DNA from 2 places in the Lysinibacillus sp. FSL R5-0849 genome. Region 2 is predicted to be linked to the other one. Evidence: predicted binding sites of a transcription regulator. Region 2 holds the regulator's gene; the other holds the start of a gene.
The links. The regulator CtsR, encoded in region 2, represses protease genes until heat stress. The targets are predictions, from matches to a motif close to ATGGTCAATAAAGGTCAAACA.
Positions count from the first base shown of each region.

Region 1: a site for CtsR is predicted at 8,902-8,922, ahead of clpP (ATP-dependent Clp endopeptidase proteolytic subunit ClpP). Genes of this name have one in related genera too.

Region 1 is NZ_CP152004.1:3,821,820-3,834,673, forward strand. Features, by position in the region: gene MKY80_RS18875 (sugar-binding domain-containing protein) at 1-334, opposite strand, end outside; gene MKY80_RS18880 (hypothetical protein) at 510-632, opposite strand; gene MKY80_RS18885 (glutaredoxin family protein) at 889-1,122, opposite strand; gene MKY80_RS18890 (S9 family peptidase) at 1,284-3,554, opposite strand; gene MKY80_RS18895 (TPM domain-containing protein) at 3,685-4,380, opposite strand; gene MKY80_RS18900 (LemA family protein) at 4,434-5,015, opposite strand; gene MKY80_RS18905 (spore coat protein) at 5,148-5,765, shown strand; gene MKY80_RS18910 (amino acid ABC transporter ATP-binding protein) at 5,820-6,542, opposite strand; gene MKY80_RS18915 (amino acid ABC transporter permease) at 6,539-7,243, opposite strand; gene MKY80_RS18920 (basic amino acid ABC transporter substrate-binding protein) at 7,324-8,118, opposite strand; tRNA gene MKY80_RS18925 (tRNA-Arg) at 8,618-8,692, opposite strand; gene clpP (ATP-dependent Clp endopeptidase proteolytic subunit ClpP) at 9,010-9,603, shown strand; gene MKY80_RS18935 (HPr family phosphocarrier protein) at 9,655-9,912, opposite strand; gene whiA (DNA-binding protein WhiA) at 10,026-10,973, opposite strand; gene MKY80_RS18945 (YvcK family protein) at 11,062-12,030, opposite strand; gene rapZ (RNase adapter RapZ) at 12,035-12,854, opposite strand, start outside.
Region 2 is NZ_CP152004.1:4,533,783-4,546,636, reverse strand. Features, by position in the region: gene adh (aldehyde dehydrogenase) at 1-99, shown strand, start outside; gene MKY80_RS22635 (DUF779 domain-containing protein) at 121-480, shown strand; gene MKY80_RS22630 (DUF4003 family protein) at 814-1,782, shown strand; gene MKY80_RS22625 (aldehyde dehydrogenase family protein) at 1,823-3,250, shown strand; gene MKY80_RS22620 (acyl-CoA thioesterase) at 3,319-3,798, shown strand; gene MKY80_RS22615 (globin-coupled sensor protein) at 3,845-5,155, opposite strand; gene MKY80_RS22610 (hypothetical protein) at 5,437-5,646, shown strand; gene corA (magnesium/cobalt transporter CorA) at 5,702-6,664, opposite strand; gene MKY80_RS22600 (class I SAM-dependent methyltransferase) at 6,700-7,383, opposite strand; gene MKY80_RS22595 (DUF4870 domain-containing protein) at 7,509-7,814, shown strand; gene MKY80_RS22590 (CtsR family transcriptional regulator) at 8,078-8,548, shown strand; gene MKY80_RS22585 (UvrB/UvrC motif-containing protein) at 8,562-9,104, shown strand; gene MKY80_RS22580 (protein arginine kinase) at 9,101-10,210, shown strand; gene MKY80_RS22575 (ATP-dependent Clp protease ATP-binding subunit) at 10,200-12,644, shown strand; gene radA (DNA repair protein RadA) at 12,736-12,854, shown strand, end outside.

The DNA of each region.
Region 1 (12,854 bases), 710 kb from region 2:
CAACAACATGTTGTATACCAAAATGATGTTCAAGCAATTTTGCAAGCTGGGTTAAACCAGACCATTCATAAACGATGGCTCTCAGTTTTTCAATGACTTCTTCACCATCATCTGTACATACCATACCCGACTTTTGCGAATCTAATAACCCTTGTTCACGTAAAATGTCAGTTTCTTTACGAATTTCTCTCTCTGTCATTTTCAATGAATCTGCGAGTGTTCGACGCCCGATAGGTTGCATAAGTTGAACGGCTTGCAAAATACGATATCTAGATTGCAGAAGCGGATACATTTCAGGAAGTAGCCTTTGCTGTGCCTCTGGAATAGTGAACATATTTATCTACTCCCTTGTTAATAGTGGTGGGTTCAATTAAGTCCCACTATATTATTTTGTGTCCCACTTATGATTTTATTATAATACGCATATTTGGAAAGTGCAAGTAATTGTATAGTTTTGGATTAAAAAAAAGCCCCATAGCTTTGCCATTAGCTACGGGACTTTGGTTTGCTTATTTTGTGAAAGATAAAATTGCGTTTTTCTTAAATCCTTCTAAAGCTTTTGTTGCTTCATTTTTATTTGTAAATTCAAAAATACGAACGTCCTTTTTTTCAAATACTGTAATAACCCACATTGTAAAATCTCCCTTCACATCGCTTTTGTAATATAACAACCACTAGAATTTGTGATACTTTTCATTATCTGTTTTATAACAACGTCTTACTTGATACCTATTCTACTCCGATTTTTATAAAATAAAAGACTAATGTGAAGGTCTTCACAAACTGTTCAAATTCAAACCGCTTTCATTGAACAATTTGTGAATTGTATGAATGACAACTAACAATAGAGCGATTTACGCCGTTATTATCTTTTTAAAGACATAGAACTTAACTGCCCAAGTACTCCATCAATGTAGCATAATCCAGATTACCGTATTGGATAACGACCCCATCCTTTTCTACTACAGGTATCATTAACATATATTTTTCGTGTATGAGATCATCCTCTTCAATATTAACTATTTCAATATCGAACGCTACATCTTCCTGTACAAGCTTTAATGTATGTAAGCCCTCTACACATAATGGACAATTAGCTCGACTAAAAAATTGAACAATCATGGATGGCACCTCCTGTTTCTATTATTTCTTCATCGTTGAACGATGACAATGCTAGCTACAACGATTGTAAACTATGTGGTGGATTCATTCAAAAGCTTACTAGAAAAATGAAAGGCATTGAGTGCGAATAACAAGCACATCAATGCCTTTTGGCTATTATGTTATTTTAAATGATGATCAAGGAATTTCAACATGGCATTATAGAATTCGATTCTGTTTTCTTCATTCGCGAAGCCATGGCCCTCATTATCCTTTAACATATACTCTACATCTACACCTCTAGCACGTAAAGCTTCGACAATTTGGTCGGATTCCGCTTTGTTGACACGTGGATCATTTGCGCCTTGTGCAACAAATAAAGGTGTTTTAATTTTATCTGCATGGAAGACCGGAGAAACCGCTGATAATAATTCTTTATCTTTCTCTGGATGACCTACTCGTTCATAAAAAATGTCTCGCATAGTTTCCCAGTATGGTGGAATTGTATCTAATAGTGTGAAAATATTAGATACACCAACATAATCAACTGCTGCCGCATATAAATCTGGTGTATACGTAATGCCAGCTAATGTAGCATAACCGCCAAATGAAGCACCGTAAATACCGATACGTTTAGGATCTGCAATACCCTGGTCAATCGCCCATTGAACGCCATCCGTTATATCATCTTGAATTTTCAAGCCCCATTGCTTATTACCAGCTTGAAGGAATTCCTTCCCATATCCAGTCGAGGAACGGAAGTTTACTTGTAGCACTGCATAGCCACGATTTGCTAATAGCTGTACTTCTGGATTGAATCCCCACATATCACGAGCCCACGGTCCACCATGTGGGTTTACAATAAGAGGTAGATCTTTAGCATTTTTATTTTTCGGCAATGTTAAATAACCATTTATAATTAATCCATCACGACTCTTATAAGAGATAGGATGCATTTCTGCAAGCTCTGAAGATTTCAACCAAGGGCTCAATGTTGCTAATTCTGTTAATTCATCTGTTGTTGAATCATAGTAATAATATTTTCCATAGATGGTGTCACTCGATACACTTACAATAAATTTTGTCATCTCTTTATTGTAATCGTTTATGCCCAATTGGCTTTCTTGAACACCAAGCTTGTTTTGAATTTTACGGAATAACTTTTCAAAATTTTTATCAAAGAATTGATAATGGATTTTATCCGTAGCATACGCACCATACAATAATTTATCTTTTTCAGCATTATACAATACACCCGAAACATCCACTTCATCATTGGACATGATTACTTCTTCTTTCCCTTGTAAGTCATACTTCACCACTTCTACTTTATCCCGGCCTTTATTGGATGTAGCATAAATAAACTTATTGTCCTTCGAGAAAGCTATCGGCATCACTTCATCCCCAGCACCGATTTTAATAAATGATCTGAATTCATCCTTTTCTGAATCTCGATAAAGGACAGTACCTTCCACCCCATCAGTAGCCACAGCTACACGTACATTGCCGTTACGATCTGCTAACCAGTTCGTAATATTGCCAGGATTTTTGGCGACGTGAGTCGTTTTACCCGTCTTTACATTTAGCTTGTACACATCAAAAACAGTAGCATCCTCTTTGTTCATCATAATAAGAATTTCGTCTTTTACACCCTGTAAGCTATCCAATATTCCTACCGTTACGTTAGGATATGGCGTTAAATCTTTTTCCACAGAACCGTTAAAGGTTGTAGAATAAATATGGAAGTTTTCATCTCCACCTTTATCTTTCAAATAAAGTAAAGCATCATCCTTCCAGAAAAAACCTGCAATATCTCGATCCTTTGAGCTTGATACACGAACAGGCTCACTATTATCATTCATTTTTTTCACGAATACATTCGAGCGGTTCTCCCATTCAGAGGCAAATGTAATATAATTACCATCAGGGGAAAGTTCGTAGCCAAAATTCCCTGGATTTTTCATAAAATCTTCCACAGAAATTTCTTTTACTCCTTTATTATTGGAACCATTTTTTATATGTTTAACATTGTTAAGGAGTTTGCCAGCATCTTGTTTCGTAATAAAATCTGTACTTGAAGATACTCCCTTAAAGAAACCAAGCTTATTGGCCTTCTTTAAATACTCTGGTAGTGACTTTTCTTTTCCTTCTTTATTGGCAGCTCTAACTAAAATCCTAGCTGCTTGATCACGTTTAATAATAGCGCTTAAGTCTGAAATCTCTCCAGCCTTTACCCATTGATCCTTAATTTGTTGACGCATTGAATCAGAGCCATGCTGGAATGTTAAAGCTGTTACTGCTAAATCCAGAAATTCCTGTGCTGAAAGATGTTCCTCTTGTGCTAATACAACATTTGTTTCATTGGCAGCACGTACTTCTTGCAATGTTGCAGGAATAACCGTAGCAGTTGTTAAAATAATTGCTAATGATGCAGTTAAAAATCTTTTTTTCAAAATGATTCCTCCCTATATCAGTTTACGTTATATCGATAGTCGATATATTCAAATTATACCATTATTTGTATTTTTGTCAATATTTTCATATTAAAAGCGAACTAAATAATTAGCTCGCTTGTCGTTAGTATTAAAATTTTCGGCTTGCCCCTCCACCTGCTGAAGAGCCGCCACCAAACCCTCCAAAACCGCCACCACCTGAACGTCCGCCACCAAAGCCACCAGGATAACCGCCGTAGCCTCTCCCACGAGGTCCGCCTCTTCCGCCTTTTGAAAAAGAAGAAAAAATGAGGACTATTATAACGATGACAATAATGAGCCAGATGGGCATTCCTTCCTCCTCCTTTGCACCTGCAGGTAATTCACCATTCCAATTATGCTCTTCAGCTACAGTACGAAAGACCTCCGCATATGTAGCTAGAAAGGCTTGATCATTATCACCTTCACTTGCAAAGGGATAAAATGCATTATCTAAAATACGCCCTAATTTACCGTCTGGTAATGCTCCTTCTAAGCCTTGACCTACAGCTATCACCACATCATTTTGGCCTTCGCCCTGTCCAAATGTAGCGAGTATAAGGACACCATTATTTTTCTCTTTGTCCCCAATGCCCCAGGAACGAATCATCTTTGTCGCATACATTTTCGCCTCCTGCCCATGAAGGCTATCAACGGTTACGACCATGATTTCAGCACCTGTCCCTTTATCTAATTGCTCTGAATAATGGTTTAGCTCCTGTTTTACATCTAAAGATAAGACATTCGCAAAATCATGGATATACGTATTTTTCATTGGTGAAGGTATTGCTGCTTTCGTCATAGTCATGCTAAAAAGAAGCACTGAGCAAACGATAAGCAGCTGTATAATACAACGCTTCATCACTGTGTACCCGATTGACTAAAATCAATAGACGGTGCTTGTTCGGCACCCGCAGCGGCTTTAAAGTATTCTTTTTGTTCAAATCCAAACATCCCTGCCATTAAATTGCCAGGAAAGCGTTTAACATGCTTATTAAATTGTTGTACTTCATTATTATAATCCTCGCGCGCAACTGCCAAGCGATTTTCTGTGCCAGCAAGCTCATCCATTAACTGACGAAAATTTGCATCTGCCTTTAAGTTCGGGTAGTTTTCCACGACTACTAGTAAACGACTAAGCGCACCAGATAAAGCATCATTCGCAACAGCTTGCTGTTCAGGAGTATTAGCATTGCCCATTTGAGCACGTGCGTTAGTAATATCCGCAATGATCTGTTGCTCGTGATTCGCATACCCTTTCACAGATTCAACCAAATTGGGAATTAAATCGTAGCGGCGTTGGAGCTGGTTTTCAACTTGCGCCCATTTGGAATCTACATTTTCCTCAGCTGTTACTAAACTGTTATATTTAGGAATCAATACTAAGGCTAACACGATAAGAATGATAACAATTATCCCAATTGGTCCAAACCATTTCTTCATTTTCTAAAACCTCCTTGACTTGCATTTCCTTTTGTTAGTCTACATTTTTGCCTTTGCATTTATACCGTATGAAAATCATTTGGCTTGACATACTAAATACTGCATCAAAAATTATATGAGGAGGCGTTTTTTTTGTCACAATCGTTTTACAATGAATCATCATCCAATCAAACAAATTTCAATCAACAACATAGTCTAAATCATGGTGGACACGAAATGATGGACATGCATGAAGCAATTGGTGAAATTATCGCTGGTATGAACCAAGCGATCATTTTACGTCCACAAGTAAAGGATCAAGAATTACTCAGCATTTTGGATCGCCAATATAATTTTACATTGGGTATGTATAATACGATTGTTGAGTCCTTTAAAACAGGTCATGATCCATCTGTTCCTACGGGACGTTACCAAATGGAAACAGGCAATGACTTTAAATATGGCTTAACTCCAGGCCAACCAAAAAAACCAATGCAAAACGCTAATGAAATTAATGATGAAGCCATTTCTGGTTTCTTACTAGGCGCTCAAAAGGGAGCAGCAAAATGTATGACGGCTGCTGCAACAGAAACGACAAACCCTGTTGTTCGTCGTGTTGTTGCTGATAGTATTCCCAACTGCATTGAAATGGCCTATGAATTATCCATTTACCAAAATAAACATGGCTATTATCAAGTGCCTCAGTACTCTCAACAAGATATGCAAACGATGCTTAATGCATACGATACAACCTCTAATCCCCTTCATTAAAAATCAAAAGGCAGTCCATGGTGATGAATTCTCATCATGGACTGCCTTTTCTCATTATAATACTTTTCCTAAAAATGCTTTCGTACGTTCACTTTGTGGGTTTCCGAATAATTCCTCAGGCAACCCCTCTTCCACAATATAGCCACCATCCATAAAGACTACTCGATCACCAACCTCACGAGCAAAGCCCATTTCATGTGTGACTACAATCATTGTCATCCCTTCAGCCGCTAGATTTTTCATTACATCTAACACCTCTTTTACCATTTCAGGATCAAGAGCTGAAGTAGGCTCATCAAATAGAATGGCCTTTGGCTTCATTGCTAATGCACGTGCAATAGCTACACGCTGCTGTTGTCCACCTGATAGCTGTTCAGGATAATTATAGGCTTTACTGTCGAGACCCACCTTTTTTAACAGCTCATGCCCAAGCTCTTCAGCTTCTGGACGACTCATTTTACGAATTTGCATGGGAGCCATCGTGACATTATCGATGACGTTCATATGAGGGAATAAGTTAAATTGTTGAAACACCATTCCCACCTCTGCTCGAATCTCATTGATATTCGTTTTCGGATCATTGATCTTCACATCTTCAATATAAATAGCACCGTCCGTTACTTCTTCTAGCATATTAATGCAACGTAAAAAAGTACTTTTTCCTGAACCAGAAGGCCCAATGACACATACAACTTGTTTTTCTTGGATTTCATAATCAATCCCTTTTAATACTTCTAGCTTACCAAAATATTTGTGTAGGTTCTCAATTCTTATCATCTTGCTTCCCGCCCTTCTGCCTTACGAGGGACATAACTATTGCTAAATCGTTTCTCAATAAATGCAACAATCTTCGTTACACCATACGTTAATATTAAATATAGTAATGCAGCAACAATATACGGTTCCCAGAAACGGAAGCTTGCACCTGCAACAACTTTACTAGCATATAGAATATCTGGTGCAGCGATGACTGTTACTAGTGAGGAATCCTTTAATAATGCTATGAATTCATTCCCTAATGGCGGGATCATGCGTCTAAAGGCCTGCGGTAAAATAACCTTACGCATCGCTTGGTTATGTGTAAGACCAAGAGAACGAGCGGCCTCCATTTGCCCCTTTGCAATACTTTGGATACCTGCACGGAAAATTTCTGCATTGTAAGCAGCACAGTTTAAAATAAGCGCGGTAATCCCTGAAACCATATACCCTAAAGAATGTCCAAAAATGGTTGGAATAACGGCTAAGTGTATTAATAAAATTTGAACAAGCATTGGTGTTCCGCGGAATAAATCAACATATAATTTTGATGGCCAATATATCCATTTTTTACTTGATAATTTCCCTAGTCCTAAAAACAGTCCTAAAAGAATACCGCCAAAATAACCACTAAGTGTCAAAATAAGTGTTACGCCAATACCTCGTATAAACATATCTCGGTAGTTCCAGACAATGTCCCAGCGTAGGTCAAAGATGTCCATCCGAAAACCCCATTTCCCCTTTAAAGTTACATCAATTAAATGAGTCGCTAGCATACTGCTTGGCGAGTGGCATTACCATATTATTCGAAATCAGTACCTGTAATTTCTTTTAATTTACCGTTTTCTTTAATCTTTTTCAGACCTTCATTTAATTTATCTAAAAGCTCTTTATTCCCCTTTTGAACCATAAAGCCATAATATTCTTTTTCGAATGCGTCATCTTGAATGACTTTAATTTTTTGATCTGGATGCGCTTTAATATATTCGTATACTACCGCATTGTCTCCAATAGCTGCATCAACATTACCATTTAGCATTTCTTGAATTGCGATTGGCTGACTTTCAAAAGCCATAATATTTGTACTTGCTTCACCTTGTAGCTTTTTAGCTGCCATATGGCCAGTAGCATTAATTTGTACGGACACCTTTTTGTCTTTTAATTCATCTAATGATTTAATCTTTGAATCTTCTTTCACAACAATTAATAATTGAGATTCATAGTATGGCTCAGTAAAATCGAATGATTCTTTGCGCTCATCTGTAATTGTAATCCCTGAAGCACCAATATGTGTTTCACCGTTTTTAATTGTTTGGAAAACGGGTTCCCAACCAATATTATTCCACTCTACTTCGAAATTCATTTCATCAGCAATTGCTTTTAAAATATCGACATCAATCCCCACAATTTTCCCTTTATCGTCAACAGATTCAAACGGTGCAAAAGTTGCTTCTGTACCTACTTTATATACTTTCTTGCCATCCGCACCTTCTGAAGGTGTGCTACCAGAAGAGGCATTGTCCTTTGTGCCACATCCTGCAAGTGCTAAAGTTAGCGCTGCTATCATCATAAGTAACATCCAAGCTGTTTTTTTCATTGCATTTCCCCCTATTTCGATAATTTTCCATCCTGCGTATTATTTTTCGCAATTCGGAAATGTTAGACTATTAGGTCAATTATATTAATATTATAGTATTTGCACAACAACTTTTCGCATAAAACTAAATATTTTTTCATATTAATTAATGGCAAAACCATTTATATAGAAAAAATAAGCATTAATAACAAGATATCGAACCTAAAACTAATATATATACAATAGAAGCGATGTCAAATTTCGATAAATTTAAACAAAAAAAAAAGAATCCCCTCAGAAAGGATTCTTTTTTCGGCTATTACTAGCCTTCACGGACAGTATGTTCACTAAAAAATAATTTGGAGTTGTTGCTTTCTTGAAGGTTTGAAAGGCATAAATAGGGGAATAATGCCAACTAGGACAGTATTCCCATTACTTTTCCTCTCTATCCCCACTAAGCAGGCTGCTAAACTACTTATTAGGAGATTGAGCTATTACAGTATATCAATATTCAGTAAAATGGCGCCCTCGGAGGGAATCGAACCCCCAGTGCAAGAACCGGAATCTTACGTGTTATCCATTACACCACGAGGGCAAAAAACACAAAAAAAAAGTACTCACCCTAGGCTTACGAAAAGCATGATGTAGATAATCCTCTTTTGAAGCATACCTGCAAAATAGTGTCCTGTACTTTCAAACTTATAACCTTACCTATTATACAAACGTATCACATATAATTCAACCATAGAATGCAAAAAGAATTTATTTTTTTTATTTTAATTAATTTCACTTTAGCAGGGTTAATATTTGACCTTCCCTGACTATAATGTGTATGATAAGGTTACAGCTGAAATAAACAATGTAGATTTCAGCAAAGGTAATCGAATTTAGTTTTTTGAAGGAGGATTTAACATGAATTTAATTCCTACAGTTATTGAACAAACAAGCCGTGGTGAGCGTGCATATGACATTTATTCACGTCTACTTAAAGACCGCATTATCCTTTTAGGAAGTGCTATCGATGACAATGTGGCGAACTCCATTGTCGCACAGCTACTTTTCCTACAAGCAGAAGATCCAGACAAAGACATTTCTCTTTACATTAATTCGCCAGGTGGATCAATTACGGCTGGTATGGCTATTTATGACACAATGCAAATTATTAAGCCAAAAGTTCAAACGATTTGTATTGGTATGGCTGCATCAATGGGAGCTTTCTTACTTGCTGCGGGTGAACCTGGTAAACGTTTTGCATTACCAAATGCGGAAGTAATGATTCACCAACCACTAGGTGGCGCACAAGGTCAAGCGACAGAAATTGAAATTGCTGCTAAACGTATTTTATTCTTACGTGAAAAATTAAACGGCATTTTATCTGAACGCACTGGTCAACCACTTGAAGTCATTGCAAGAGACACAGATCGTGATAACTTCATGACAGCTGAACGTGCAAAAGAATATGGTTTAATCGATCACATTATGCACCGTAGTACGGATAATAAATAATACTAAAAAGCCTCCCAGAAAATTACTCTGAGAGGCATTTTTATTTGTTTGTTAATCTTCATTTTCAATAATTGCAGCTAATGCTGTAACCGCTTGCTCGGCATCATTGCCTTCACTACTTAACGTTACTTCGGTACCTTTCGCAACCGCTAAGCTCATGACACCCATTATCGATTTGGCATTCACTTTTTTTTCATCTTTTTCTAGAAAGATATCCGCACTGAAACGATTGGCCTCCTGCACAAATAGTGCCGCTTGTCTAGCTTGTAGTCCTAATTTTAATTTAACCTGGACTCTTCTCTCGATCATTCTCAAAACTCCCCTTCACTACCGTTCATCTATTAGTTTTATCTTACCTTACTTACTAGCAAAAGAACAATAAGCGATTACGCATGACATTCATACCTGAAAAGTATGAAAACTTAACCACCTATTTTTTCACCGCGTCTTAATGCATCTGCTATTTCGTCTATTTTTCTTAAACGATGGTTGACACCTGATTTGCTGACGGTACCACTGGATACCATTTCACCAAGTTCTTTTAACGTAACATCTTGATACTCTACTCGTAATCGTGCAATTTCACGAAGCTTTTCTGGTAGTTGGTCAAGTCCAATAGAATTTTCAATAAATCGAATATTCTCTACCTGCCGTAATGCTGCTCCAATTGTTTTGTTTAGATTGGCTGTTTCACAGTTCACAATACGATTGACACTATTGCGCATGTCTCGCAATATCCGAACATCCTCAAATTTCATCATTGCCTGATGGGCGCCTACAATATTAAGGAAATCAGAAATTTTTTCCGCTTCCTTTAAATAAGTAACAAAGCCTTTTTTGCGTTCAATTGTTTTGGCATTGAGTTCAAATTCATTCATTAAATCCATCAATGCTTCACCATGTTCTTTATATAAAGAATAAATTTCTAAATGGTAGGCGGACGTTTCTGGGTTATTGACAGAGCCTCCTGCCAAAAATGCACCTCTTAAATAGGCTCTTTTTTGACCATTTTTTTTAATGAGCTTTCTTGAGATCGTATGATTAAATTGAAAGTCGTCTGAGATGATTTCTAAATCAATTAACAGCTCGCGCGCTCCTTCTCTTACACGGCAAATATATACGTTATTTTTTTTCAATCGCATTTTCTTACGAACTAGTAATTCCACATTGTACGGATACAATTTTTTCATAATCGTATATAGTCTTCTTGCAATTGCAGCGTTTTCAGTTTGCACGTCCAAGCTTAGTTGTTTATTCGCAAAGGATAATGAACCATTCATACGAATTAGGGCAGAAACTTCTGCTTTCATACAATGATTGTCCGCTTCTATTTGGGTTAATTCCTTTTTCGTTTCAGAAGCAAAAGACATATCACGCCCCCCTTTCAATCATAATTTCTATGTATATGTTCATCTTACCATATACAATAAACACTTTATGTTTCTATTATCGGTTCTCTTACCGATCATAAATACCGGCATAATCTACCAGCCACTCTGCAACATTCGTAGCATTATGTCGAACCGTACCATCTGATCGAATTGTAGCAATATCGCGTCTTATAACCTCTAATCCCATACTTTCAAGCTTTGCCACATCAAATGTCACTGGCTCTGCTCTTTCTTCTTTATACAATTCTTTTACTGGATTCGGCAATTCTTCATCATTAACTAAAATCGAATCAATAAAGGATGCGCCAACATGCTTATGTATGGCCGATACATGATCACCTGCTGTATAAGAAATGGTTTCACCTTTTTGTGTCATTAAATTACAAACATATATTTTTCTTCCTTTTGCTTTCACAACAGCTTCCCCAATCTCTTTGACAAGGAGATTTGGAATAATACTTGTGTATAAGCTTCCTGGGCCAATTAATATATAGTCTGCACGCTGAATTGCCCGAATAGCTTCTGGTAACGGTTGCACGTTTTCGGGTACTAAAAAAACGCGATCAATGCGTTTTGTCGCTGTCGGGACTTTTGATTCACCTTCAATGATTGAACCATCCTCTAACACAGCATGTAAGTTAATTTTTTTATTGGCTGCTGGTATTACACGGCCATGTACTTTTAATACCTTCCCCATCTCACTTATAGCATGGTTAAAATCACCAGTAATATCAGTAAGTGCTGTTAGCATTAAGTTCCCTAAGGAATGGCCACGTAAATCCTCTGACGCTGAAAAACGGTATTGAAACATTTGCTCCACTAGCGGTTCAATATCTGATAATGCCGCAATGACATTACGAACATCACCTGGTGGTGGAATATCATAATCATCTCGTAAACGCCCTGAAGAGCCGCCATCGTCTGCTACCGTCACAATAGCAGTAATATCAAATGGATGGTGCTTGAGCCCACGAAGTAATGTAGATAGTCCTGTTCCACCACCAATTACCACAAGCTTTGTTTGCTTTTTCCCCATTCACTCATTCCTTTCTACGATTAATATCACGATGCGTAATAACCGTATTCTCTTTGTTGGCTAAATAAGCCCCAAAAAACTCTGCTAAAGTTACTGAACGATGCTGACCACCTGTACAACCAAAAGCGATAACGAGTTGTGATTTACCTTCTTGTCGATAAAGAGGAATCATAAAGTCGAACAAATCCGTTAGTTTTTGTATAAGTATTTGCGTATCTTCCAAGGCTAAAACATAGGAGGAAACTTCTGTTTGAAGTCCCGTCTTTGGGCGTAGCTCTTCTACATAATACGGATTTTTAAGAAAACGAACATCGAACACTAAGTCTGCATCAATTGGCATACCATGCTTGAAGCCAAAAGACATAATGTTTACGGTAAAAATAGTATCTGCTTCACTGGCAAATTCTTTAACGATCTTTTCACGTAATTGCTTTGGTTTCATGTTAGATGTGTTATAAACAAAATTAGCACGGCCTTTTACTTCCGATAAAAGCGCTCGCTCTTGCTTTATACCATCTAAAGGTAAGCCACTTACTGCCAATGGATGGGCTCTTCTTGTTTCTTTATAGCGTCTTACTAATGTGGCATCATCTGCATCTAAAAATAAAATACGAGCTACAATGTCGCCTTCTTTTAGTATATGGTCTAACGCCCCAATAAGCGCATCAAAAAAGTTACCTCCACGCATATCCATCACTGCCGCAATACGTGTACTATTCTTTCCAGAATCTCTTAGCAGAGTTAAAAAAGTTGTAAGTAACGCAGGTGGTAAATTATCAATACAGTAATACCCTAAATCTTCAAAGCTTTGAATAGCTACTGTC
Region 2 (12,854 bases):
GGCGTTGGTCGTGAAAATCATAAAATGATGCTATCTCATTACCAACAAACGAAAAATTTATTAGTTAGCTATAGCGAAAATAAACTTGGTTTCTTCTAATCCATAGGGAGGTGCATGAGCGTGATTGAACGTGTATTAGCCACGGCAGAAGCGCTGGCACTCATCGAGCTATTAAAAGAGAAGCATGGGCCTGTTATGTTTCATCAATCAGGCGGATGCTGTGATGGTTCTTCCCCTATGTGTTATCCAGACGGAGACTTGCTATTAGGTGATCAGGATATATGTTTGGGCGAAATAGGTGGAGCTCCATTTTATATGCATAAAAATCAATATGATTATTGGAAACATACTCAAATCATACTGGATGTAGTGGAAGGTAGAGGTGGGATGTTTTCATTAGAGGGCGTTGAAGGAAAACGTTTTTTAACAAGATCGAGAGCCTTCACATCAGAGGAGTTACAGGAGCTAGGATTAATATAACGAGTCATTTGTACAGCGGCAAAAAACTTTGCCGCTGTCTTTTTGCATTAATTTTTAGAAAAAAGGGTATGTAAAGCTATATTGTTAGACGAATTTCGTAAAAATAAAAATAGCTGTAAACGTTCTTTTAAGGTCACGGTAAATATTAACTTCCGAGTGGTTTTTGCGATCAACAGTAGTTCCTCCTTTCGTATTTGTTTAATATTTCCTATTAAATCAAAAAAATGGGGTAACATATATTAAATTAAGTTTACTTTTTATGTTAATTGTTACAAATGGGATGAATCTTTCTCGCATTATGTAACGTAAAATGGGAAAAGGAGCGTGCTAAATATGGATTACGTGATGATAGAAAATCAATTTACAAATACCGTAGAAGATGTTTCGAAGGCTGCGGGATGGACAGTGGATCGTAAAATTGTTTTAGCTATAGCTAGTACGTTTGTTGCGTCAGGGAAAACATTTGATGCGGTCCAATACAAACATATTTTACAGGAAATGAAGAAGCAATCCTCGTGGATGTCTCCCTTAAGAACTACGGTAGGCTATAGCATAGCTGCTAATTTAATGGAGCATGCGGATGCTGAAAAAGCAGTAATGAATTTATTAACGAATGTGAATGCATTAAAGGAAGCGAAATTTAGAAGCGGTAACTTTAGTTATATTGCTGCTCAGTTTTTGACAGAGGACGAAAAGGATAAAAACGCGCATGCATATGCAGCTAGAGCTTTATTTGATGCCATTCGTAAACATCATCCATTTTTAACATCCTATGAAGATATTCCATACGCTGTGTTACTAAGTAGTCCATCTGATGATGTGGAAATACGTGCAGAAACGATGAATCGCTATTATAAAGAATTACGAACATATAATTTTAATGCAGGAAATGAGCTGCAATGGTTGTCACAAGTATTAACCTTCTTATCTCCACAATTTGATCGTCAACTAGTGCCCAATGTCGTGACCATTCGAGATGTGCTTAAAAATCAAGATGTCAAAGTAAAGGCCATGCATTATCCCTTACTTGGATTTTTAGCCTTACTAGATCTTACTCATCACCAATTGCAAGAAGTTATACATTTATATCATGAATTAAAGGATTTAAAATTATTAAAATGGCATCGTGAATTTGTTCTCTTTATGGCTGTACAAATCGCCATTTATGATATGGCGAAAGTACAAAAATCACTGTCTATGACGATTATGTCATCTATTGAATTATTAATTCAAGCTCAGCATGCTGCAATGATAGCGGCAGTTAGTGCAGCCGCTATTGCATCGAGTTCGAGCTCTTCGTGATAGAATGAGGGAGAACAATTATTGGAGGTGCATTTGAAGGATGAAGGAAACAAAACTGTGGATTAACGGTCAATGGCAAGATGCAAAGGAAAGCTATGAGCTAAAATCACCATATAGTGGTGAGGTGATTGCTCAAGTGGCAAAGGCATCTATACAAGATGTGGAGAGAGCAATCGATGGTGCACAGCAAGCATTCCTTTCGTTTAAAAAGACGACAGCCTACGAGCGTGCCGAAATTTTATATAAAGTTGTCGATTTAATGCGACAACGAAAAGAAGAATTTGCAGAGATTTTAGCGTTAGAGGCAGGAAAGCCTTTGACGGCAGGGTTAGCGGAAATTGATCGTACCATTGCCACTTATCAATTTGCAGCAGAGGGTGCCAAACAACCAAAAGGCGAAACTGTACCGATGGATGCGGCACCTGGAGCAGGAGATCGTATAGGCTGGACAAAGAGAGAGCCATTGGGGGTAATTTCTGCTATTACACCGTTTAATTTTCCGTTTAATTTAGTGGCCCATAAATTAGGGCCGGCATTTGCAGTAGGTAATACAGTTGTTTTAAAGCCAGCAACTCAAACACCATTAAGTTCTCTCGTTATGGCAGAGATTTTCCGTGAAGCAGGTTTGCCAGATGGAGCGTTGCAAATTGTGACAGGAAGTGGTGGTGAGCTTAGCGATACTTTGGTTACACATCCTCACGTCAAAAAGGTGACGTTTACAGGCAGTGGTAAAGTTGGATTAGGCATTAAAGAAAAAGTTGGTTTACGTAAAGTAACTTTAGAGCTTGGTTCTAATGCAGCTGTCATTGTCGAACCATCGACGCCTTTTACTAAAATTATAAGTCGGTGTGTGAGCGGTGCCTTTAACTTTGCTGGACAAGTATGTATTTCGTTACAACGCATTTATGTACATTCTTCTATTATTGATGAATTTACGGAGGCATTTGTTGCGGAAACTAAAAAGCTTGTAGTAGGAGATCCTTTAGATAAAAACACAGATGTAAGTGCTATGATCAACCCGAATGAGGTTGGACGAATTAAAGAGTGGATTGAAGAAGCACAGGCACAAGGAGCAGTTATTGCAACTGGAGGAGTATTTACAGAACGGACGTTAACGCCGACTGTTATGACGAATGTGACGGCTGATATGAAAATTGTTTGTCAGGAAACTTTCGCGCCAATCGTCTCAATTGTTTCATATGAAACATTAGATGACGCAATTCGACTTGTCAATGAGTCGGACCTTGGCTTAAATGCAGGTATTTACACGAATGTATTACCAGATGCCTTATATGCAGCCGATGAATTACAGGCAGGTGCTGTCATTATAAATGATGTTCCGACATTCCGTGTAGACAATATGCCATATGGTGGTGTGAAGATGAGTGGCTATGGGCGAGAGGGAATTAAATGGGCCATTGAGGAAATGACAGACATGAAATTTATTACGATGAAAAAATCGTTCTAAATTTGCATAAGCTCTTTTTCTACGATACGATGACGAAAGAACATACATGAAGGGAAGTTACAAGAAATATGACAAACAATGCTGTACCCATGAGCCAATCACGTACGGTTCAATCACGTCTCGTATTACCTCCAGACACAAACAATCACAATTCCATTTTCGGTGGAAGAGTGTTAGCTTATATTGATGAAATTGCTGCTATTACAGCGATGAAACATGCGAAGGGACTTGTAGTCACAGCTTCAATAGACTCAGTTGATTTTTTATCGGCTGCCCATGTAGGAGATATTCTTGAAATTGAAAGTATAGTTTCCTCTACAGGACGTTCTTCAATGGAGGTTTATGTTCGCGTTATTTCTCGCAATATAGAGACTGGTGAGGAAAAATTAACGACAGAATCCTTTGTAACAATGGTTGCAGTAAATGAAGAAGGAAAACCGGTACCTGTACCTGCCATTTATCCTGAAACAGATGAGGAAAAACGTTTATTTGAAACAGGGCCTGCAAGACGAGAGCATCGTAAACAAAAGCGTGCATTGCCACATTAAGGTTAAAGGGAGCTCCACCGCTTTAGGTGAAGCTCCCTTTGTTATATTACATATTCAATTCATTAACTACATTAATAAGTGAATCAGAAGAAGAGGAAACAAGTGTAGCCCCTTGTGATAGCTCAGTAATTAAATTAGAAATGGCTGAAATATCTCTAGATGTATGAACATACTGTTGTTGAATGCCGGATACGGCATCAGCTATATCATTAAATGATTTAGATAGGTTTTCTTGCGTATTGACGCTATGTTGAATTTTTTGATCAACATTAATAACTGAATTTGCCATTGTTGTAATATTACTTTCAGTTTCTTTAATGAGATGTGACACATTTTGCACGGCATTTTTCGTTTCTTCAGCAAGCTTCCGTACTTCCTCTGCTACTACCGCGAAGCCTTTTCCATGTTCCCCTGCTCGAGCTGCCTCAATAGACGCATTTAAAGCTAATAAATTTGTTTGATCAGCAATGCCCGTGACAAGTCCTACAATCTCAGAAATTTTTTGAGAGGAGGTACGTAACTGATTCATAGTTATCTCAAGGCTGTTGACACTTTGTAAAATAACTTGGATTAAATCATTTTGCTCTTTCAGCTGATGTTGCCCACGTCTTGATTTCTCCTGTGTATCTGCAACGAAGCTTAATCCCTGCTTGGTTGCCTCTGCAATATCATCCGTTTGCGAGGAAATGACTAACAACGATGCAGCTGTCTCTTCACTAATGGCGTTAAGCTCCTCAGCTGTACTTTGAATTGTCGTAACAAGGGCGTTTTTCGTTTGATCAGCGGCTGTTCGAATACGATCTTCCTCTTTTTCGTATGCCTCGATCACAAGCTGTTGCTCAAAATTAATGATTTTGCAAAACGCGTTAATTGCACGAATGGCATCATGCTTTGAGATATCCACTTCATTCACAAAATTTGTGAACGTAGAAGTAAGGGATTGGAAGGATGCTATATACCATTTGGATTGTAAGCCAATTCGAACATGGGTTTCAGCAATGGCTTTTCTTTCAGCGATATAGGCGTCATTAATATGACTTTCAAAAATATCGCTTAAATGCTTATGTAACGTAACTTTTAAACGATCTATATGCGAGGTTCTATTAATAATGTCTACTAAATCTTGGCTCAAGCTAATGGCTGCATAAAATTGCTCCACCATTGCAGGAATTAGATCCTTAGCTAACGGTTGTAGTTGCTTAATAATGGCTAAATCCTCAATTGTTAAATTTAAAAGCTGTAATTGCTTTTGAAGGTTTGGATGACTTAAAACATCTAATTGTACATGGCCCTTAAAATTTTCAGGTGTTAATGTAATTGAGTAGCTGGAACTGCTGTTTTTTGAAAACCAACTCATTATTGTTTGCTCCATTCTTAATATCCATAATAATTGTGAGTAAAATGCACTTCTGAATTTGTTAGGTCTGTAAATTTGATAAATAATTGGTATTAAATCTATTTTACTATTATTTGCTGAATATTTGGTTAAAAATTTGGTTATTTCTTTATTTTTTTACTTTATTGGCAGTCCGATTAGTGAGGCGAAGTAAATTTGAATTTAAATTGGGAAACCTGTAAAATACGAACTGTTTAAGGTGAGAAAAATTGAACGTGAAAGATTATAGGAGGAGGTACTATATGGAGAAAAAACGCTTTAAATTCGTTATTCCAGTCATGGTCATTGTTGCAATAGGTTCCGTTTACATGCTACGAAACTACTATGCGGAAGTACCACATATTGAACAGCTATTAATTACAATTTGCGCCGCTCTAGGGTCAGGGGTTTTAGCATACTTTTTATTCCCACAGCAGGGTGACAATAAAATTGACGACCGAGGTCCTTACTAATAGTAATAAATGAAGCTGCTCGTTTGATTGTTAAACGAGCAGCTTTTTGTGGGAATTAAGGCTTAAATAATTTAAACCAGCCTTTATGTTTAAAGATAGTAAGCATAGCGATTACAACAATAATCATAATACCGAGGACAATAAAATAGCTGTATCGTCCATGCAGCTCGGGCATATTATCAAAGTTCATCCCATAAACACCAGCAATAAAGGTTAGTGGAATGAAGATCGTTGAGACGATTGTTAGAGTCATCATTATGCCGTTCATGCGGCTTGAGCTCATAGCCATATAGCTATCTCGCATATCTGCTGTCAGCTCTCGATTTGATTCAACCATTTCTGTCAGTTTAAGAAGATGGTCGTATATATCTCCAAAATAAGCTCTTTCAGATTTGTTTAATGAAAAGCGGTAAGAATTAAGTACTCGATATAAAAGGTCACGCATTGGTAAAATGGCACGCCGCAAATCGAGCAAATCACTACGAAACTCGAAGACAATCTTCATGGCATTTACATTGCTTTGGTATGTAAGCTCGCCTTCAAGTGCATTTAAATGATCTTCAATTTTATAAACAAGTGGAAAATAACTATCAACGATTTTATCAATGGTTTGATACGTTAAGTAGACTGTGCCACGTTCCCAGTTTTTTGGCTGGCTTTCTAACATCTTTTGTACCTTTTCAATTTCGGGAACTGGGTTCTTATGGAATGTCACAATATACTTATTTGAGGCAAAAATATTAACCTCTTCTGCAGCTAAGGTCAGCTCGTTTAATCGATGAATGACGAAAAAATGGAAATCGTCATAAAAATCGAGTTTGGGTCGTTGTAATCGCATTAAGCAATCTTCAATAGCTAGTGGGTGAAAATGAAAAAATGAATCTAGCAAAGATTCTTCCTCTGCAGTAGGGCAATTAAAATCGACCCAGTACCATTCGAATTCTTGTTGATGTATGGATTCCAAAGGGAAATCTTTTAGTAATTGTTGTTTTTTTGTAATGCCAATGGTGCTTATCACAGCTTTCACCTCAAAGTTTTTACTACAAAATATATTTAATGTTCTTCTTTAAAGCATACCCATCCACCAAACAAAGTAGTGGCAAAAAATCGAGAAGGTTTTATAAAACCTGCTTCTTGTAATAATGTTAAAATCGCTTCCTCGGGCATAAATGACAGGGCCCGGATGGATTTTTCCATTTCTGCAACATCAGCTACGGAAAGCTTTGTATGTTGGAGCCAATAGGAACGCCATAAATCGAATTGCAGTTCCGTTTCAATAGTACCGGGTTGACCGTATTTCGAAACTAGGACAAACGGTGCGCCAGGTTGTAAATGGTTCCAAATTTCTTTTAAGGTCGATAGCTTATCTTCATAGCTTTGAATAAAATGAAGGACGAGTACACAACTAGCTGCATCAAATTTTATAGCAGGTAGATGGGTATCCAGCAAGGTTCCTTGATAGAATGACAGATCATTCGGTAAAGATTGGAGACGCTCCTTTGCTATATCAAGCATGGATTCTGACGGATCAATACCTGTAAATGACCAACTTGGTCTTCCATCTGCTAGCTGTAAAATTTCATTGCCACTACCTGCACCAACAACCAATATATCCGCATGCTCATGTAATGTGGAACGATAAAAAGTTTGTATTAAACGAAGCATTGCATCATAGCTTGGTAGAGTACGGCGAATCCCCTTTTCATATTCATTTGCTAATGTGTGGTTGAATTCCATTTCTCATCACGACCTTTCAAAAATTTTTAAAAAAACTCACTTTAAATTGAAACTATTACGGGTATAGTTCCGTAAATAGTAGTACATAAAACGATAGATAACGTATAAAGAAAGGGTTGATATATATGGAGAGTAAATGGTCTAAAGTAATCATACACGCAAGTTCGTTTTTTGCGCCATGGTTAGTTCCCATTATCTTCTTTTTAGTTAGTTCGGATGAGGAAGTGAAGGCAATTTCTATTCAAGCTATTCTTTTCCAACTTGTCATGGCAATTTTACTTGCTGTTTCTGGATTCTTAAGCATTTTCATTATTGGCATTCCATTTTTAATTGTTTTCGGTATTATGCTATTTGTAGTACCAATTATCGGTATCGTCAAAGCATTAACTGATGAGCCTTGGCGTTATCCAATTGTAGGTCGTTGGGTATAATTTTTATAGACGCAAGTATATGCTAGTTGCATATTCTTGCGTTTTTTCTATGGATAAAAAGGGTACATTAGGTGTAGGAAGCAAAAAGATATGCTCGATAACGACTAATTAGTGCTATTTTCTACGCTTGAATATAGTTTTTTAGCCTTTTCATTTTTCTCTAGGCGAAATCATTGCAATTATTTTCAAGCGTTTTGTATAATATACTCAAAGAAAGTCAAAGATAGTCAAAGTCAGTGAAGCAAGCGAGGTGTATTCCTAAAATGCGTAATATATCAGACATCATAGAAGGTTACTTAAAGCAAGTACTTGAATTAGGTGGAGAAGGGCATATTGAAATAAAACGTAGTGAAATTGCAGACAAATTTCAATGTGTACCATCACAAATAAATTATGTCATTAATACAAGATTTACCGCCGAGCGAGGTTACCTTGTGGAGAGCAAGCGAGGTGGTGGTGGATACATTCGAATTTTACGTGTCCGCGCGAATTCACAGATTGATTTAATCGACGATGTTCTCCAGCATATTGAAGGTGGAGCATCGCAAACAATGGCAGAAGATTTAGTATATCGACTTATCGATGAGCAGGTAATTTCAAAGCGAGAAGCGAAATTAATGTTAGCAGCAATTGATCGCTCAACAATCGATTTACATCTCCCTCTAAGAGATATAATTCGTGCAAAAATATTACGGGCGATGCTGACAACTATAAAATATGAGCAACAGAAATAGTGAGGTGATGGAAATGATATGTGAACATTGTAAACAACGTAATGCGACAGTTACTGTAACACAAGTTCAAAATGGGCAAAAGGTGGAGCACCATTATTGTGACGTCTGCGCCTCACAGTTCCATCCATTTCATGCAGAGTTTAAACAAGAGCCAGTTTCCATACAACAGTTATTATCAAACTGGTTTGGCTCACCTACATGGCAAAAGGTAGGAGAAAAACAACAAACACAGCCACAACAGCAAACATGCCCACAATGTGAATTTACGTATAAGCAATTTTTAAAAGAAGGTAAGTTTGGTTGCCCAAGCTGTTATGACACTTTTAGTGAGCATTTACCTAAGCTCTTTAACCGCATACAGGCGGGCCCCCAACATATTGGGAAAATGCCTGGTGCCCATAGCAATGTGTATGTCATTAAAAAGCAAATAGAGGATATCCGTAAACGTATGAAGTTCGCTGTAGATGAAGAGCAATTCGAAGAGGCAGCAAAGCTTCGAGATGAAGTCAAAGAGCTTGAGAAGCAGCTACAATTTGAAGGTGGTGATGTGTCTTGATAATTGAATCATTTTTAGAGCGTGCGACACCTACTTGGATGGGTATCGAAGACGATTATTCTGATATTGTCATTAGTACACGAATTCGCCTTGCTCGAAATTTAGATGGCTATCGTTTTCCACTATCGTTTTCAGAGAACGAGGCTTTACAGGTGGAACAGGCAGTTACACATGCAGTAAGCGATAGTCCAACCCTTCAAAATGATTATGCATATTTTGCTATCAATGATCTAACACCTTTACAACGTCAAATTCTTGTAGAAAAGCATTTGATTAGTCCGCAGCTTGCCAAAAAAGAGCAGGTGGGCTCCGTGCTTCTGTCACAAGATGAATCCGTGAGTATTATGGTGAATGAAGAGGATCATTTACGCATTCAATGTATGACAGCGAGTTTCCAGCTTCAAAATGCCTATGAACAAGCGAATAGAATTGACCGTATTCTAGAGAAGGTATTACCTTATGCTTTTCGAGATACGTTTGGCTATTTAACAAGCTGTCCTACGAATATTGGTACTGGGCTACGAGCATCTGTGATGATGCATTTACCTGCTCTTACGTTAACGGGACAGATGAATCAAATTATAAATGCGATGACACGCCTAGGTATGACCGTAAGAGGTATATATGGTGAAGGAAGCGAAAATTTAGGTAATGTTTATCAAGTGTCCAACCAAATTACACTTGGAAAGACAGAAGAAGATATTTTAGCAGATATACAAAGTGTTGCTGAAAAAATTATCCAAAAAGAACGGCACGCGAGAGGTAGATTGATGGAAAAGGCCGAGCTGGCTTTAGAAGATCGAGTTTATCGAGCTTTAGGTACCCTTACGTATGCAAGAATTTTAACGAGTGAGGAAGCGGCTACCTGTCTTTCGAATGTTCGTTTAGGAGTCGACCTACAGTTGATTGACGGTATACTCGCAACAACTTTAAATGAGTGTGTCGTCAGTATGCAACCAGGTTTTTTACAGCATTATGCAGGTGAGGCATTACCGCCTGCTGAACGTGATCGTGTACGAGCTGAAATGCTTCGTGAGGCATTATTTCAAACACACACGAATAAGCCTAATAATGGGGAAAAAGGAGAGGATTTATATGATGTTTAATCGTTTTACACAACGCGCGCAAAAAGTATTACAGCTTGCTCAGGAAGAGGCTATTCGTTGGAAGCACGAATCCATTGGTACAGAGCACATTTTATTAGGGCTTATACGTGAAGGCGGCGGTATTGCTGCAAAAGCGTTAGAAGCTATTGATATTAGTCCTCAAATGATTGAAGCTGGTATTGAAGAATTAGTCGGTAAAGGGAAAGAAGATGTTGGTCCAATAGTTCACTATACGCCACGAGCGAAAAAAGTAATTGAACTATCGGTTGACGAATCACGTAAATTAGGTCATTCGTATATCGGTACTGAGCATTTACTGTTAGCACTTATACGTGAAGGTGAAGGTGTAGCAGCTCGCGTCTTAAATAATGCAGGTGTAGGCTTAAATAAAGCACGTCAGCAAGTTTTATTATTATTAGGAAATAATGATAACGCGCAGTCTGGTCAACAAGCGGCACAAGCGGCGAATACCCCAACATTAGATAGTTTAGCCCGTGATTTAACGCAAATTGCCCGTGAAGGTACGTTAGATCCTGTTATTGGTCGAAGCAAGGAAATTACACGTGTTATCGAGGTATTATCGCGTCGTACAAAAAATAACCCTGTCCTAATTGGTGAGCCAGGTGTTGGTAAAACAGCAATTGCTGAAGGGTTAGCACAGCAAATTATTAATAATGAAGTACCAGAAATTCTTCGAGACAAACGAGTGATGACGCTTGATATGGGAACTGTCGTTGCTGGTACAAAATATCGTGGTGAATTTGAGGACCGTTTGAAAAAGGTAATGGATGAAATTCGCCAAGCCGGCAATATCATTTTATTTATTGATGAATTGCATACTTTAATCGGTGCAGGTGGTGCAGAAGGTGCGATTGACGCATCAAATATTTTAAAACCGTCCTTAGCCCGTGGTGAGCTTCAATGTATCGGTGCGACAACGCTTGATGAATATCGTAAATATATTGAAAAAGATGCAGCATTAGAGCGTCGTTTCCAACCGATCCAAGTGGATGAACCAACGGTGGAAGAAGCTATTCTCATTATTCAAGGTTTACGTGACCGCTATGAAGCACATCACCGAGTGAAAATTACAGATGAAGCAATTGAAGCAGCGGCAAAAATGGGTGATCGATATATTTCAGATCGCTTCTTACCGGATAAAGCAATCGACCTTATCGATGAAGCGGGTTCAAAGGTTCGCTTACGTTCATTTGCGGTGCCACCAAACTTAAAGGCACTTGAAGATAAGCTTGAAAATGTTCGCTCGGAAAAGAATGCTGCTGTATCAGGTCAAGAGTTTGAAAAGGCTGCAGCACTTAGAGATACTGAGCAAAAGCTTAAAGATGAGATTGAAGCTACACGCAAGAATTGGAAAGAAGAGCAAGGCAAGGCCGAGTCCAAAGTGACTGTAGATGATGTTGCAGCAGTTGTATCGATGTGGACAGGAATTCCTGTAGCTAAAATCGCTTCTGAAGAATCTTCGAAATTATTACAACTTGAAGAAGAGCTACACAAACGCGTTGTAGGGCAAGGCGAAGCGGTAGAAGCTATTTCACGTGCGATCCGTCGTGCAAGAGCGGGCCTTAAAGATCCAAAACGACCAATCGGTTCATTTATTTTCTTAGGTCCTACAGGTGTTGGTAAAACAGAGCTTGCAAGAGCACTTGCTGAAGTGATGTTTGGTGACGAAGATGCTATGATTCGTGTCGATATGTCTGAGTACATGGAGAAACATTCGACTTCTCGTTTAGTAGGTTCGCCTCCAGGCTATGTAGGCTTTGACGATGGTGGTCAATTGACTGAAAAAGTCCGTCGTAAACCATATTCTGTTGTCTTACTAGATGAAATTGAAAAAGCACACCCTGATGTTTTCAATATTCTACTGCAAGTTCTTGAAGATGGACGATTAACGGACTCTAAGGGTCGTGTAGTAGACTTCCGCAATACAGTAGTCATTATGACTTCAAATGTTGGCGCGGATGCACTTAAATATCAAAAAAGTCTTGGTTTTAATGTTGGTGGCGCAGATTCTAAACATAACGATATGAAGAGTACGATGCTTGAAGAATTGAAAAAAGCATTCCGCCCAGAATTCTTAAACCGTATCGATGAAATGATTGTCTTCCATTCATTAGAAAAAGAGCATTTAAAAGAAATCATTGCGATGATGGGGAATGCTCTAACAAAACGTTTGAAAGAACAAGATATTTCACTAGAATTAACCGATGCAGCGCTTGAAAAAATCGCACAGGAGGGCTATGACCCTCAATACGGTGCACGTCCACTACGTCGAGCACTACAAAAACAAGTGGAAGACCGATTATCAGAAGAATTACTAAAAGGTAATGTGGAGAAGGGTAATCATGTTGTCATTGATTATGTAAACGATGAATTTATTGTGAAGAAAAAAGAGGGAGTTTCTATCTCTAAATAATTTCGAACGAAAGACAGTGAGGCATTAAGTGCCAAGCTGTCTTTTTTTTTGTACAATTAATATAAGAACAAATATTCGAGGTGAAAGAAAGTTGGCAAAGAAAAAAACGAAATTTGTATGTTCAGGCTGTGGCTATGAATCAGCAAAATGGATGGGAAGATGTCCAGGGTGTGGGGAATGGAATAAGATGGTGGAGGAAGTAGAAGTGAT